3 regions of the Streptococcus mobilis genome follow, and region 2 is predicted to be linked to each of the others. Evidence: predicted binding sites of a transcription regulator. Region 2 holds the regulator's gene; each other region holds the start of a gene.
The links. Region 2 encodes CtsR, which represses protease genes until heat stress. Its sites were predicted from a motif close to TTGGTCAAAAAAGGTCAAANA; they were not measured.

Region 1 (3,285 bases), 380 kb from region 2:
TTCTTCATTTGTAATGATCTCCTTAAATGAATCTTAAATTAAATACATTAAGAATATACCGAATTATCTGACAATTGTCAATAAAAAAAACGCAATCCATCAAATGATTGCGTTTTCTATCCTTCTGTGACCACGGATGGGACCTCCAATCGCTGCAAACTCCCCACAAAATCCGTATCTAAATCTTTGAGATGGCAAGGCAAGACCTTTTTGACATAACGTTCTTTCTTTAAGTCTTCCATGACTTGATCGGCCTTGTCACTGTCCACATACAATTGGACATAACGGCATTTCTTAGAATGGTACAAGACATCTCCGACAGATTGTAATTTTTTCCCATCTCGATTGTAATACAACTTGACAATCAAGCCTGTTCTTTCTTGTTTCTCAAACATGGTCAATCCCTTTCTCGTTCTGTTACTAGTATATCAAATTTCAAGAAAAAGAACTACTCTTTTATGAGAGCAAAAAAGAGAGTGGGACAGAAATCGGTAATTCGTTAAAATTCGATTTCGTCGTCCCACCTCCGCACAGTTGAGTAGGGCTGTAAAAGCTGATGAAATCAGCGTAGTAGAGCCCACTCAACCACTGCGTCTTGCTCGACAATCCAAAAATAATTGAGAGGCTAGGACTTTTGTCCCAGCCTCTTGACGGACCTTCCCACAGGATGGTTTAGCCCAAATTATTGTTGGCCATGATTTCATCAATAAAGCCATATTCAAGAGTTTCTTGCGCGCTCATCCAATTGTCACGTTCAGCATCTGCATGCACTTTTTCAATGGATTGACCTGAATTTTCCGCAAGGATTTTTTCCAAGTTATTCCGTGTTTTGAGCAAGTGTTCTGCTGCAATGGCCATATCAGTTTGTTGGGTACCGCCACCAGTACCACCCATTGGTTGGTGAATCATGTACTCTGCATTTGGCAACATGAAGCGTTTGCCCTTCGCACCGCTTGAAGCAATGACAGTCCCCATAGAAGCTGCCATCCCCATGACAATGGTTTGAACATCTGACTTGATAAAGTTCATAGTATCTACGATGGCGAGACCTGCAGAGACAGAACCCCCTGGTGTATTGATATACATATAGATATCTTTTGTATTATCTTGGGCATCCAAGAAGAGTAATTGAGCGATAATGGAGTTAGCCATTTGGTCCTCAACTGGTCCTGTTACCATGATAATTCGATCTTTCAACAGACGGGAATAAATATCGTAAGAACGCTCTCCGCGACTGGTTTGTTCAATAACTACTGGAATCATCTATTCTTCTCCTTTAGCATCCATTCATTCTCACGATTCGTGAGGTTCAAAGTATATGTGCTATTATAAACTAATGGTCAAAAAAGGTCAAATCTTAAGCACCTTTCGAACTTATAATGAATGGTTTCTTTATTTGGTACCGAATAAACGGTCACCTGCATCTCCAAGACCAGGAACAATGTAGCCATGTTCATTCAAATGATCATCGAGGGCTGCTGTAAAGATATCAACATCTGGGTGAGCTTCTTGAAGAGCTTTCACCCCTTCTGGCGCTGATACCAAGCAGACAAACTTGATATGGCTAGCGCCACGTTTTTTCAAGGAATCAATAGCTAGAATAGCAGATCCACCCGTAGCAAGCATCGGGTCTACTACAAAGATACGACGTTGATCAATATCTTCTGGCAATTTCACCAAGTATTCAACTGGTTTCAAGGTTTCTTCATCACGGTACATCCCGATATGGCCAACCTTAGCAGCTGGTACCAAACTCAAGAGACCATCGACCATCCCAATCCCTGCACGAAGAATTGGGACAATAGCCAATTTCTTCCCTGCGATTTGCTTTTGAACGGTTTTAGTAATAGGAGTTTCAATCTCAACATCTTCAAGAGGCAATTCACGCAACACTTCGTAGCCCATCAACATAGCAATTTCATCTACCAATTCACGAAAGGCCTTCGTAGAGGTATCCGTGCGACGGAGAATAGACAATTTGTGTTGAATCAGTGGATGTGTAATAACTTCTAATTTTCCCATTTTGAGATCCTTCTTTCTAAGCTGTTATTATTCAAAAAAGAGCTATGATAAAAGCGGAGTCAAGCTCTACTCTTTCTTTCAGTCCCTCTTTGATACTCACAGCACATGGAAATCTTCATTTCCAACTTTACATTCTTCTTATTATACCAAATTTTACCAAAAAAAGAGAGCCCTTACACTTAATTTTTTAAGTTCGGACTCACTCTTTCTATCAATCAATTACAACCATTCTTTGTATTTCTTAATATAGATACGTTTGACAACCGTCACACTCAGCATATAGAGGACGATAATCGCAAACAATAGAACAAAGTACAATCCATTTAGTTGGCTCAACTTCAAGATAGAAGCCAAAGGACTATATGGAAGGGAGGTTACAAAGAAGGCTGCTGCTAGGGTCGTCACCACGACTGAGAAGGCTGGACGACTTTGGATAAATGGAAGTTTTGGTGAACGCAACATATGGATAACCATGGTTTGAGACCACATAGATTCGATAAACCATCCAGTTTGGAACACCATGATAAAGGCTGCTGCATCTGCTGCTCCATGGTTGTAGCCATGACCTAAAATCATAGGAACAACAAGGAAGTAAAGAAGCATGTAGGTAATAATATCAAATACAGATGAAATTGGACCAATCCAGGCCATAAAGCGCATGATAGAGTTTGCTTCCCAGATACGAGGTTTCTTGAGAAATTCCTTGTCGACATTGTCAAAAGGAAGGGCGATACAAGAAAGATCATAGATAAGATTGAGCACAATCAAATGAACGGGAGCCATTGGAAGGAAAGGCAAAAAGATGCTGGCAAAGAGAAGAGAGAAGATGTTCCCGAAGTTAGAAGAGACCGTCATCTTGATGTACTTGGTCATATTGGCATAGACCTTGCGGCCTTCGACCAAGCCTTTTTCAAGAACCATCAAGTCCTTATCTAGAAGGATGACATCTGCTGTTTCCTTGGCAATATCCACAGCGGTATCCACGGAGATCCCAACGTCTGAGACCTTCATGGATGGAGCATCGTTGATCCCATCTCCCATGTAACCAACCTTGTGGCCATTATTCTTGAGGCAGAGGATGATCCGCGCTTTTTGATCTGGTGATAATTTGGCAAAGACCGTTGTTGTTTCCACAACTTGTGCTAACTCTTGGTCTGTCATCGTATCGATTTCGCTTCCCAAAAGAATCCGCTCGACATCTAGTCCTACTTTTTCACAGACAGCTTGGGTGACCTTTTCATTGTCCCCAGTTAAGATCTTGGT
Region 2 (3,285 bases):
ACTCGAAACGGCTTGGTCTTGACCAATCACGCGCTTGTGCAATTCTGTTTCTAAGTTGAGGTACTTCTTGGCATCGGTTTGAGTCAGTTTTTGAGTTGGAATACCAGATAATTGGCTCAAAGTCACCAAGACATCTTGGTCAGTGACTTCTTTTTTGTAGACAACGGGAGCAGCCTCTACTTCTAAGAACTGGGCTGCTTTCTTCCACTTGCCATCCATCAAGGCCCGATCCAAGGCGGTCAACTCTTCTTTTACGTGACCGTTGGAATCGCGGTTTTGTACGGTAGCTGCCGCTTCATCCAAGAGATCAATGGCTGAATCTGGCAATTGACGACTGGTCAAATAGCGGTGGGCATATTTGACAGCTGTTTCGATCGCTTCATCGGTAATGGTCACATGATGGTGGTCCTGATAGGTCTCTTTCAAGCCTTGGAGAATTTGGATGCTATCTGCAACACTTGGCTCTTCAATGGTGACTTTCGCAAAACGCCGAGAGAGGGCTGCATCTTTTTCGATATGCTTTTGGTACTCATCTTGAGTCGTTGCTCCAACTGTACGCAAGGTTCCCCGTGCCAGGGCTGGTTTTAGAATATTGGCTGCGTCTAAGGTCGAATCAATACCGGATCCTGACCCCATAATGGTATGCAGTTCATCGATAAAGAGAATCACGTGACCGTCTTCTTCGATGTCCTGGATGATATTGTTCATCCGTTCTTCAAAGTCCCCACGGAAGCGCGTCCCTGCAACGACATTCATGAGATCCAATTCTAAGACACGCATCTGTGCGATTTCAGCTGGAACATTGCCACTAGCGACACGCTGAGCCAGACCTAAGGCAAGGGCGGTTTTTCCGACCCCTGCTTCTCCCACCAATACAGGATTGTTCTTCGTCTTGCGGCTGAGGATTTGGATCATGCGTGAAATCTCTGCATCCCGACCAATCACAGGCTCGAGCTGGCCGGCACGCGCCATTTCTGTCAAATCACGAGTATAATCTTCAAGACCTCCACTGGTGCTTGGGGGCATGCCCATCATATTTCCCATGGTTTGGCGGTTAGGATTTTGGGCCCGATAGAGGCTCCGAATGGCTTTGATATCATTCTTATCCCAGCCTGCCTTGTCCTCAAGATTCTTTCGAAGGGAGGCAATAGGAACTCCCTTGTCTTGCTCTGTAAAGGCAAAGCCGGCAAACTCCATGACTTGGCTCGCCAAGGTCCCACGGTCTGCTAGAAGAGAGAGGAGCACATGCTCTGTTCCCAAGGCCTTGGCATGAAGGACCTGGGCAATCTCTCTTGCGTGTTTCATAATGGCTTCCATCCGATATGAAAATGGGAAGATTTCATACCGATTGTCGCTTTGAAAAGTTTGGCCTGTAATATGCTCCGCTGCATCCTGAAACTCATCGATCTGCATAGGATAATCGTTAAGTACAGAACCTGCCACGCTATAGGGATTATTGGCCATAGCCGTCAGGAGATGCCAAGTATCTAAGGTATGCCCCTGATAGTGGCCTGCTAGTATTTGGGCCGCTTCTATACTTTCTAACAGTGCTGTTGAATAGTTCATCTAGTCGGTATTTCCTTTTCTATCTACTTGTTGAATAATTTTTTTCAGCATCGTTGCTCGTAGGATGAGAGCATCTCGGCCTAGGACTTCATCGGAGGTTGTCGCAAGCAAGAGCTGAGTCTCACGTCTTGTCAATAATTTTTCTTCATAGAGCATCTGGAGGATATCATTGAAGACCTGCTGGCTGATGGTCTCTCCAATATTGGCTGCCAAGTCTTGGAGCATCTGATGGTGATCTGAAAACTGGACCTTGCCAATGCGGATATAGCCCCCACCACCGCGCTTGCTCTCTACAATATAGCCTCGACTCTCGGTAAAACGAGTCTTAATGACATAGTTAATCTGACTGGGTACGACCTGAAAGACATCGGCTAACTCACTTCTTTTGAGCTCTGCCATGCCAGCTTGAGCCAGCAAGGCCTTAATATAAGCTTCAATGCTATCAGATGTGTTCTTATTTGCCATGATGCTCCTTTCTGGCTTGTTTTTTTTCTAGATGGATGCTCTGCTCTTTGGCCCATAAAAAATGGCCTTGGAGTGTTCCTTCTCATCATTGACCTTATTTGACTATTATACAATTTTTACGCCTGTAAATAAAGCAAAGACTCCATGGAAATAGGAATCTCTTAAGGAAGGGAGAAAAATAAAAGAGAGTGGGACAGAAATCGGTAATTCGTTAGAATTCGATTTCGTCGTCCCACCTCCGCACAGTTGAGTAGGGCTGCAAAAGCTGATGAAATCAGCGTAGTAGAGCCCACTCAACCACTGCGTCTTGCTCGCCAATCCAAAAATAATTGAGAGGCTAGGACTTGTGTCCTAACCTCTTATGCGAAGAATGAACTACTCTTTGCGACGAGCGAATTTGGCGCCTCCACCCAAGAAACCTAGACCAAGAAGGCCTAACCAAGCAAAGAAACCACCTTCTTTTGTACCGGATTGAGGAAGTTTTCCTTCCGATGGTAGAGACGGACTTTCAACACCTTCTTTTTCCGAATGGTCTGAAGTCAAAACAGAAACTGCTTCTGGGGTTTTCGGTTGCAAGAGAACGGGTCTTTCTTTTTCTTTTTGGTCTTCTGCTTGAGAAAGAGTTGTAACTTCTGGCTGCTCCTTACTTGGAGTTACAGGTGTGGTTGGAGTCGGCATATCAGCTATTAACGGACTTTCTTCCGCTTCCTTCGTTCCGACTTCTGTGATCTGGTCCTGGGCCTCCACTTCGACAAAGGCATCGACTTCTGTCCGAATTTCTTTGCCTTCTTTTTGTCGAACCTCGATCAATTTCAGCCGGCGTCCGACCTTCCCTGCTTGAAGGATCCGGCTCTCGCCCTTGGCCAAATCCTTGTTTTCACGCGTTTGACTCTCAAATGGAATCTCCTCTGCTTCGATGAGAAGTTCTGGCTTTTCAAGAATCAGATCCCGAACACCTTGATCTGGTCGTGTCTGCGTCAGGGGTTCATAATTGTGAGCATCTTCTAAGATGGTTTCAAGGGCTTCCACTTGATTAGCTATAGCAACCAGATCTGGTCTCTCTGGATCCAACAACTGCGTCAAGTCCGTCAATTTTCCTTGAACCGTCGGTTTGAGGTCTGCTTTCAAGCGTTCGAGAGAAGTAGCCTTGATCTTTTCTACTCCTTCTCTGATGATCTGTTGCAGCTCTTCTTGACTGAGCAACTGGCTATCTTTCCCTGAGAGGATAAATCGGTCTACCTGGATGGCTCTGGA
Region 3 (3,285 bases), 720 kb from region 2:
AACGACGGCGCCTTCTTTCACGAAGTCTGCTGTTACAAATTTCGCACGACCGATCGCAACAACCAAGATATCTGCTCTTCTAGCAATTTTAGGCAGATGATGGGTCCGGGAATGGGTCAAGGTTACTGTCGCATTTTTAGCAAGGAGCAACTGCGCCATTGGTTTTCCAACAATATTGGAACGACCAATTACGACTGCTCGCTTCCCTTCTAGATCAATCCCGTACTCTTTGAACATCTCCATGATCCCAGCGGGAGTTGAAGGCACCATGAGGGGATTTCCAGCCCACAAACGTCCCATATTCAATGGATGAAAGCCATCCACATCTTTTGTCGGATCAATGGCTAAAAGGACTGCATCCGCATCGATATGCTTAGGCAGTGGCAACTGCACTAAAATCCCATGCCAAAGGGGATCTTGATTGTAGTGTTCGATCACTTCTAATAATTCAGCTTGGCTGATGCTTTCAGGAAGTCGTCTCACTTCACTCCGAAAGCCTGCCGCAATAGCAGAACGCTCTTTATTTCTTACATAGATTTTGCTAGCTGGATTATCTCCTACCACGATGACAACGAGGCCAGGCACAACTCCTGTCTCTTCTTTTAATCGTGCTGTTTTCTTCGCAATCTCACCCTGTAATTTTGTAGCGAGCGCCTTCCCATCAATGATTGTCGTCATGTCAATTCTCTTTCTAGTCAAGTAATGAAAATAGTCCTCTCTATTATAGCAGATTTCAACTCTCAAACCTAACTGTTCCTAATTAGAATTTCTTATAGACGAAAACTATAGCCAGATGGACAAAAAATGAGCTTGAGACCACCCCAAACTCATCCACACAGCTGCTTAGTAAAGCAATTCATAAATTTCCATTGCAATTAAATCAATGCTATCAAATGTATAGGTTTCACGCGCTTCAACATCACGAAGTGTAAAGGTTGAACCTTCTTCTTCATTGTGGTTGTAGGCTACTTCAGCGACAACAACACCGTCACGTTCAAAATTACGTTTCAAGTTTCCACCGTCTTTTGTCATCGTCTCCAAACGGTTAATAATCCGTACTAAATGTGATTCCATTTTATTTCTCCTCTTTACTTTCTACTCTCCTATTTTATCATAAAAGAGAAAGCTCTTCCAATAAAAATTCACATTTTTCCATTGATTTACTCTCTTCTTCACTCCTTAGCGACATTCCGTAGCAAATTCTTGCAAACTTCTAGAATACTGATATAATGAAACTATAAATCTTTGACTATTTTTGACCTTTTGAAAATAGGCTCGTCTCTTGATGGAAAACCATCAAAAACCTACTGTGAGGTATGTATATGCTTTGTCAAAATTGTAAAATAAATGAATCAACCATCCATTTATATACAAATGTAAATGGACGTCAGCAGCAAGTAGACCTCTGTCAAAATTGCTATAAAATTATGAAAACAGACCCAAATAACAGCTTCTTGAAGGGCATGACCCAACGGAGCCAACTCACTGGAGATCCTTTTGAAGATTTCTTCAATAACCTTGGAAACTTCCAAAGTCCGCAAGAACCTCAAACCCCTCCAACTCAATCCGGAGGCAGTTATGGAGGTGGCGGCTACGGCCAAAACAATAACCGTGGTGGTGGTCAAGACCCTCGTCAAGCACGCCCTCAAAAGCCAAAAGGGCTGTTAGAAGAGTTCGGCATCAATGTCACAGAAATTGCCCGCAAAGGGGATATTGACCCTGTCATTGGCCGTGACGAAGAGATTATCCGTGTCATCGAAATTCTCAACCGTCGAACCAAGAACAATCCGGTTCTGATCGGAGAACCTGGTGTCGGAAAGACTGCCGTTGTGGAAGGCCTGGCTCAAAAAATCGTTGATGGCGACGTTCCACATAAATTGCAAGGAAAAGAAGTCATCCGCCTAGACGTCGTGAGCCTCGTTCAGGGCACAGGCATCCGTGGTCAATTCGAAGAACGCATGCAAAAATTAATGGATGAAATTCGTCAACGCGAAGATGTTATTCTGTTCATCGACGAAATCCATGAAATTGTTGGCGCAGGATCAGCTGGTGAGGGCAATATGGACGCTGGAAATATCCTCAAACCAGCCTTAGCGCGAGGAGAACTCCAATTAGTCGGGGCTACTACCCTCAATGAATACCGTATCATTGAAAAAGATGCGGCCTTGGAACGTCGGATGCAGCCCGTTAAGGTCGATGAACCAACGGTTGAAGAAACCATCACCATCCTCAAGGGCATCCAGAAAAAATACGAAGACTACCACCACGTCCACTATACAGACGGGGCCATCGAAGCGGCAGCTATTCTGTCAAACCGCTACATCCAAGATCGCTTCCTGCCAGACAAGGCCATTGATTTGTTGGATGAAGCGGGGTCTAAGATGAACCTGACCCTAAACTTTGTGGATCCAAAAGTGATCGACCAGCGCTTGATTGAAGCGGAAAACCTCAAAGCTCAAGCAACCCGCGAAGAAGACTTTGAAAAAGCAGCCTACTTCCGTGACCAAATCGCGAAATACAAGGAAATGCAAGGTCAACATGTCACTGATCAGGAGACCCCTGTCATCAGTGAAAAAACTATTGAACACATCGTTGAACAAAAGACCAATATTCCTGTTGGTGATTTGAAAGAAAAAGAACAATCTCAATTGATCAATCTGGCTTCTGATTTGAAAACCCATGTGATCGGTCAAGATGATGCAGTGGATAAAATTGCGAAAGCCATTCGACGCAATCGTGTTGGCCTAGGATCACCTAACCGTCCGATCGGAAGCTTCCTCTTTGTCGGACCTACCGGTGTCGGAAAGACCGAATTGTCTAAACAATTGGCGATCGAGCTCTTTGGCTCTGCAGACAATATGATCCGCTTTGATATGAGCGAATACATGGAAAAACATAGCGTAGCGAAACTAGTCGGAGCTCCTCCGGGCTATGTTGGCTACGATGAAGCTGGACAACTAACGGAAAAGGTTCGTCGCAATCCATACTCCCTCGTGTTGTTGGATGAAGTGGAAAAAGCCCATCCAGATGTCATGCACATGTTCTTGCAAGTTTTAGATGATGGCCGTTTGACAGATGGTCAAGGCCGTACCGTCAGCTTTAAAGATACCATTATCATCATGACCTCTAATGCTGGAACCGGCAAAGCTGAGGCCAATGTTGGTTTTGGAGCTGCTCGCGAAGGTCGAACCAACTCTGTACTGGGAGAACTCGGGAATTTCTTTAGCCCTGAATTCATGAACCGTTTTGATGGCATCATTGAATTCCAACCTCTATCAAAAGAAA

Region 1: a site for CtsR is predicted at 1,337-1,357, ahead of clpP (ATP-dependent Clp protease proteolytic subunit ClpP). Genes of this name have one in related genera too.
Region 3: a site for CtsR is predicted at 1,243-1,263, ahead of AC6IZR_RS07975 (ATP-dependent Clp protease ATP-binding subunit). Genes of this name have one in related genera too.

Annotation. Positions count from the first base shown of each region.
Region 1 covers NZ_AP041823.1:669,527-672,811, reverse strand. The annotation lists gene AC6IZR_RS03185 (ABC transporter substrate-binding protein) at 1-8, opposite strand, end outside; gene AC6IZR_RS03180 (DUF2129 domain-containing protein) at 117-395, opposite strand; gene clpP (ATP-dependent Clp protease proteolytic subunit ClpP) at 673-1,263, opposite strand; gene upp (uracil phosphoribosyltransferase) at 1,393-2,022, opposite strand; gene mgtA (magnesium-translocating P-type ATPase) at 2,242-3,285, opposite strand, start outside.
Region 2 covers NZ_AP041823.1:286,168-289,452, reverse strand. The annotation lists gene AC6IZR_RS01475 (ATP-dependent Clp protease ATP-binding subunit) at 1-1,566, opposite strand, end outside; gene AC6IZR_RS01470 (CtsR family transcriptional regulator) at 1,567-2,031, opposite strand; gene AC6IZR_RS01465 (alpha-L-fucosidase) at 2,407-3,285, opposite strand, start outside.
Region 3 covers NZ_AP041823.1:1,677,720-1,681,004, forward strand. The annotation lists gene AC6IZR_RS07965 (bifunctional methylenetetrahydrofolate dehydrogenase/methenyltetrahydrofolate cyclohydrolase) at 1-678, opposite strand, end outside; gene AC6IZR_RS07970 (DUF1797 family protein) at 844-1,074, opposite strand; gene AC6IZR_RS07975 (ATP-dependent Clp protease ATP-binding subunit) at 1,323-3,285, shown strand, end outside.